2 regions of the Natranaerofaba carboxydovora genome follow, and region 2 is predicted to be linked to the other one. Evidence: riboswitches for the same ligand, from Rfam matches in the RefSeq annotation. Region 2 holds a riboswitch; the other holds the start of a gene.
What was found. A riboswitch is a leader RNA that binds a small molecule or an ion and turns the genes downstream of it on or off. The one in region 2 is predicted to bind glycine.
Positions count from the first base shown of each region.

Region 1: linked by a shared signal. The riboswitch ahead of gcvT (glycine cleavage system aminomethyltransferase GcvT) and the one ahead of gcvT (glycine cleavage system aminomethyltransferase GcvT) in region 2 are both predicted to bind glycine.

Region 1 covers NZ_CP054394.1:1,623,708-1,627,125, forward strand. The annotation lists gene gcvH (glycine cleavage system protein GcvH) at 1-392, opposite strand, end outside; gene gcvT (glycine cleavage system aminomethyltransferase GcvT) at 395-1,522, opposite strand; glycine riboswitch at 1,699-1,806, opposite strand; gene cysK (cysteine synthase A) at 2,155-3,087, opposite strand; gene ACONDI_RS07760 (shikimate kinase) at 3,104-3,418, opposite strand, start outside.
Region 2 covers NZ_CP054394.1:1,987,351-1,990,768, forward strand. The annotation lists gene gcvH (glycine cleavage system protein GcvH) at 1-156, opposite strand, end outside; gene gcvT (glycine cleavage system aminomethyltransferase GcvT) at 153-1,268, opposite strand; glycine riboswitch at 1,411-1,522, opposite strand; gene ACONDI_RS09490 (thiolase family protein) at 1,633-2,796, opposite strand; gene ACONDI_RS09495 (Zn-ribbon domain-containing OB-fold protein) at 2,812-3,228, opposite strand; gene ACONDI_RS09500 (acyl-CoA mutase large subunit family protein) at 3,261-3,418, opposite strand, start outside.

The sequences.
Region 1 (3,418 bases), 360 kb from region 2:
CCCTCTCCTTCTTCTTCAAGAATTTTCTCATACTCCTCTGCAGTAAGTAAGTCATTTAGTTCTCCTTCATCTGATATACTCATCATAAACAGCCATCCCTCACCGTAAGGGTCGCTATTTACTATTTCTGGATTATCTAGTAGTTTTTCGTTAACCTCTTCTATAGTACCTGAGATTGGAGCATAGATATCCGCTACTGCTTTAACAGATTCAACCACACAAACCTCTTCATCTCTTGAAAAATCATCATCTACTTCCGGTAATTCAACAAAGACAATATCTCCAAGTTGTTCCTGAGCATAATAAGTTATTCCAACATATGCTTTTCCATCTTCCACCTTAACCCACTCATGCTCTTTGGTATAACTTAAATCCGGACGAGTCCTTACCAAAATTATCCCCTCCTATAAAAAGGTGTTTTAACAATTTTTGCCTTTTCGTGACTTTTCCTGATCTTCACTTCAATTTCCCCACCAACTAAAGCCACTTCCGAGGTAACATAACCCATACCTATTGGTTTTTCAAGGGTAGGAGAAAAAGAACCAGAAGTTACTTCCCCTACTTTATTATCATCTAGACACAGCTCATAACCCTGACGTGGTACTCTCCTACCATCCATCACAAAACCTATTAATTTTCTATTGAGCCCTTCTTCTTTTTGTTTTTCTAATGCCTCCTTCCCAATAAAAGAAGTATTTAATCTAACAAAAGGAGTTAACCCAGCTTCCAAAGGCGAGAACTCTTCTGAAAGCTCATGCCCATATAACGGTAGTGATGCTTCAAGGCGAAGGACATCCCTGGCTCCAAGGCCAGCCGGTTTCAAGTCATATTTTTCCCCTAACTTTTCCAACTTTATCCATGCTTCTACTCCCTCTTCCCATGGCATATATATCTCAAATCCATCTTCACCCGTGTAGCCAGTCCTTGATATTATAACCTTGGAATTAGATCTAAATAATTCTGCCCCTATAAATTCAAAATAACCCAAATCATCTAAGAGTTCCCTTCCTACCCCCTTATCTTTTAATAGTTCTTTTAATATATTTTTTGCACTAGGTCCTTGAAGTGCAATTTGTCCATATAAATCAGATTCATCTTTTATTTCAACTTCTTTCTCATTTTTTTCTTTGACCAGCCATTCAAAATCTTTGTCTTTATTAGATGCATTGACTACCAGCCAAAATTTATTATCAGCTAACTTATAAACTAGCAAATCATCAATAACCCCACCATCATAATTGCAAAGTAAAGTATACTGTGCTTTACTTAGTCCGATCTTAGTAATGTCATTACTTAATACCCTTTGCAAAAACTTCTCGGCACCTTCTCCTTCAACCAGTATCTCTCCCATATGACTAACATCAAAGATTGTCGCCTTTTGTCTGGTATAGTTAACCTCTTCTATAATCCCAGAATATTGTACAGGCATTGCCCAGCCAATAAAATCTACTATCTTTGCCTTTTTGGAGAGATGAATATCATAAAAGGGAGTTTTTTTCTGAGACGAATGATCAAGAGTCATAATATTCCCCCAATTCAAGAGCTGTTTATTATATACTTATTGTTAACAACTTTTCTTCACTTTAAAATTTAATAAAAAAGGACAGAAGTGCAAAAAACATAGCTGCACTCTGTCCTTCTTACCTGAGAGAGTTACACCTTCGGTCTTCCCTACAAACTGGAAACTCTCCAGAGCTGCGTCTTTCGACGGTCCTTTTACCTGCAAGTTTCACAGTATAGAAGCTATTACTCTATACCGTTTGCTCCTTCGGTGCCCTCTGTTAGGGTCTCTCCCGCCGAGTTCATCCGCCAAAAATCTGGTTATCATAACTTATTGTGCCACTATTATACAATATAGACAATTTCATTGTCTATTATAAATATACTTCTTTTGTAAAAAGCTTAATATTGATTCTGGTGCAAAAAGTCATATGAACAAGGTTTTGTTTTTAATTGCAATATATCTTGATGAGATAGCAGGAGAAATAAGGTCTAATGACAGGAAGTCATTAGCTAATTGAACTCAGGAGGAGTTCTTAAATTAGGAAACCTTATTTAGACTGCTATCGAATCCTAGATGTATCAATTAAAAACACTATACTATTGTGAATAGACTTTTTGCACCAGAATCAAAATATTAAAGTTAATTTCACTCTAATCATCGAAGTCAAACAAAGTAGTAGAAAGATATCTCTCTCCGGTGTCCGGAAGTATAACTAATATACATTTTCCTTCATTTTCTTTTCTATTAGCTAGTTCTATCCCAGCATATAAGGCAGCACCTGAAGAGGTCCCAGCAAGTATGCCTTCATTTCGGACTAGTTCTCTTGCAGTCTCCATGGCACTTTCATCTGAAACCTGGATTATTTCGTCAATCAGTTCCTTATCAAAAACATCCGGTACAAAACCAGCACCTATTCCCTGTATCTTATGTGGACCAGGCTCTTTACCCGAAAGCACTGCAGAAGCTTCAGGTTCAACACCAACTAGTTTGATATTTGGGTTTTCTTCTTTTAAAACTCTTCCAGCACCTATTATAGTTCCCCCTGTACCAATTCCAGAAACAAAAAAATCTATCTCCCCGCCTGTGGAATTTAAAATTTCTTTTGCCGTTGTTTTAGCATGTACTTTTGGGTTAGCTTCGTTTTCAAACTGCTGAGGGATAATAGAGTTAGAGTATTTTTTATTTAACTCTACAGCTTTATTAACAGCTCCTTTCATCCCTTCATTACCTGGTGTTAACATAAGCTCTGCTCCAAAAGCTTTAAGCAAATTCCTTCTTTCAAGACTCATTGAGTCAGGCATAGTAAGTATAAGCTTGTATCCTTTTGCAGCAGCTACCATTGCAAGCCCGATACCTGTATTTCCACTAGTTGGTTCTATAATTACAGTTTCTTTATCTATTTTGCCTTCTTTTTCAAAAACTTCAATCATACCAAGTGATATCCTATCTTTAACACTACCACAGGGGTTGAAACTTTCTACTTTTCCATAAATAGTAGCATGTGAATCATTGATCCCACTAAGTTCAACAATAGGAGTGTTACCTATTAACTCTAAAATATTAGAGTAAATTTTATCGTGCATAATTTCCCTCCCCTTGTCACAGACTGACTTTATCAATAACCTTTTCCACTATTTCTTCAACAGCCAAATCATCTGTCCATAATACTATATCAGCTCTAAGATACAATTCCTTTCGCTTATCAAACAGTTCACATATTTTCTCATACGGATCTTCTACCTGTAAAAGTGGCCTTGCTGTATCATTTTCAAGACGCTCATAAATTGTCTCAGGCTTAGCCATCAAAGATATTAAAAACATATTTTCATTACTTTTAAGTATATCCCAATTTTTATCTTTTAGTACAACTCCCCCGCCGGTAGAAATAACACAACCTCTAAAGGATATAATCTC
Region 2 (3,418 bases):
ATCATCATTTTCTTCTGGAAGCTCTACAAATACGATGTCTCCAAGTTGTTCTTGTGCATAATCAGTTATACCTACATAAATCTTACCATCTTCAACTTTAATCCATTCATGATCCTCAGTGTACTTAAGTTCTCCAGGTAATTTTAAATCAATCATTTAGATCCCCTCCTGTAAAATGGCATTTTTGTAATATTAGCAACTTTAAAATTTTTTCTAATTTTGACCTCTAACTCCATTCCTTTTTCAGCTTCTTCCTTATGTTCAGTATCTATATACCCCATTCCAATTGGTTCATCTAAAGTAGGTGAAAAGGATCCTGATGTTACAAAACCGATTTTTTCGCCTTTATGATATAATTCAAACCCATTTCTTGGCACCCTTTTGTCTTTTAACTTAAAACCAATTAGCTTTCTTTTTAAACCTTTTTCTAACTGCATTTCTAAGCTTTCTTTACCTATAAATGAAGTATTAAATTTTATAAAAGGTTTAAGCCCTGCTTCTAATGGAGTAATCGTCTCTAAAAGTTCATTCCCATAAAGAGGAAGTGAAGCTTCCAGTCTCAAAACATCCCTAGCTCCAAGGCCTGCAGGCATCAATCCGTATTCCTTACCTACATTTTCGATCTCTTTCCATATATCTTCACTTATCTCAGGGGGGTGATAAATTTCAAAGCCATCTTCACCAGTGTAACCAGTTCTTGAAACTAATACTTCCTTGCCATCGAACTCTAAGTTAATAAAATTAAAATAACGAAGATTGCTCAAATCTTTATCTAATGCCCTTTCTAGAATTTGAACTGATTTTGGACCCTGTAAAGCTAACTGAGATACCTTAGTAGAGATGTCTTCAATTTTACATTGCTCATCATCAATCACTTGATTGATCCAGTTAAAATCTTTATTTATATTAGCAGCATTTACTATCAACCAAAATTTAGCTTCATCTAAACGGTAAACCAAAAGATCATCAATAACTCCACCATTTTCATTTAACATAAATGTGTATTGACACTTTCCCGGAGATAGCTTTGTAACGTCATTACTTAATAGATATTGCAGATTATCTACAGCTTTTCTACCTTCTACTAGAATTTCTCCCATGTGACTAACATCAAATATGCCTGCCTTTTCCCTAGTTGCTTTTACTTCTTCAATTATACCCTTATATTGAACAGGTAAAATCCAACCATTAAAGTCAACTAGTTTAGCTTGTTTTTTCTGGTGTATTTCATAGAATGATGTTTTTTCCCTTTGAAGTTTAGTAACCATAAATCTTAACCTCCCTTCCAGTTTTTATGAAATACAAAAAGGACAGAGTTAAAGCAATATAGCTTTAACTCTGTCCTACAAAGACCTGAGAGTTTTAACTCCTTCGGTTTCCTTTTTATAAAAAAGGAACTCTCCAGAGCTGCGTCATTCGACGGTCCTTTTACCTGAGAGATTCGCGGTAGGGCAAGCTAATATCTCCCCATCCGCTTGCTCCTTCGGTGCCCGCTCGAGCGAGTCTCTCCCGACGAAATCATCCGCACCTGTATTTACTTTGATTTTTGTCTATATTATAGTATATATTTTTTTCTTTGTCTATTAGAAATCTTAAAAAATCTTAAAATTTTTTGAAATCATAATAAAATTATTATGACTTAAGAATAACTAGAGTACTATTTGGTCCAGCTCCCATAGAATGAGATAGGCCTATTTTAGCTTTTTCAACTTGTCTTTTGCCTGCTTCTCCACGTAATTGTACGAGTAGTTCGTATATTTGTCCTCCTGCTGAAGCACCAAGAGGATGCCCTCTAGCAATAAGGCCTCCATCAGTATTTATAGGAATCTCGCCATCTAAGTCAAAATTTCCTCTTACTAAATACTCCAAAGCTTCACCTTCATCACAAAGCCCTAGTTCTTCAACTTCCCACATCTCAGAAGGAGCTACAGCATCATAAACCTGCGCAAGATCCACATCTTCCGGACCTACACCAGCTATTTCATAAGCTTCCATAGCCGATTGGACTGCCATACTTTTTGAAGAGAAATAATTCACACTTCCTATCAATCCTCCAGGTGGATACTCTTCTCCATAATAGCCGGATTTCAATACAGCTGCCTCAATAGAAACAGGTTTATTCATTTTTTTCAAACTTTTTTTATTACATAAAACAAAGGCTACAGCCCCATCTGCAAGGGGACAACAGTGCAACAGTCTCAAAGGATCTGCAACCAACCTTGAATTTATGACTTCTTCTAGAGTAACAGGCTTTTGAAAACGCGCATTTGGATTTAAAGAACCATTTTTTCGGTTTTTAACTGTTACTAAAGAAAAGTCCTCTTCAGTCATGTTTACTTTTTCAATGTACTTCTTCGCTGCCAGGGCATAGTTGCCGGGTTGAAAGTTAAATCCAGACTTAAGTTCCCATTCACTAAATGCCGTACTAGGTATGGGGCCTTTAGGCATTTTTTCCATTCCTAGCACTATTACAATATCATTAATACCATATGCTACATGATTATAACCAAGCCTAAAAGCAGAAGAAGCACTTGAGCAGGCATTTTCAATATTTATTATAGGAATTCCAGTTAGGCCTACCTGGTTTAGAGCCTGATGTCCAGATCCTGTCCCCTGATAGACACTACCACAAAAAGCTCCTTGAATCTGCTTCCATTCCATACCTGCATCTTCTAACGATCGAATTACTGCTTCTGTTCCAAAATCTTTACATTCCCTATCTGGAAAGTAGCCCCATTGTGTAATGCCTGCCCCAGCAATATACACTTCATTTAAATTGCCTAAATTATTTTTCATAATCAGCCCCCTTGCTTAATTAACTAATTGAAAGGCGTAGGTAAAATATTCATTTTCATCATCTTCATAAATTTTTATAATTGTTAAACTAACTTTTTCACCAATTGACATTTTGTCGTAATCATTACATAGCAAAGATTTCACTCTAACTTCAGGTAAATCTATTAGACCATAAGCAAAAGGAATTTCACCTTTGTAATAACCTCCAGAGGGAGATTGGCGAATAATTGTAAAGGTTGAAATTTCACCTTCTTTAGCCAGCAGTTTTTTTTCAATCCCATCTTTTTTCTGACAACATGAACAAAAATTATTGCTTGTTGGTGGAAAAAAGACCTCCCCACAAAAACTACATTTTTCACCCAATAATCTATAGTCACCTTTTTCATCTTTGGTCCAAAGCCCTTGTTTAAAAGGCACTTTTCCTTTAGGCATACACATCATCACCTCTACTTTGATCTAATATACTAAAATACCGCAGGATCTTTATAGGTACCATAAACTTCACGCAATACATTACTAATCTCTTCCACTGTGGCATAATTTTTAATTGAATCAATTATTGATGGAATCAAATTCTCTTCTTTTTCTGCTGCTATTTTAATTTGATCTAAGCATTTTCTAA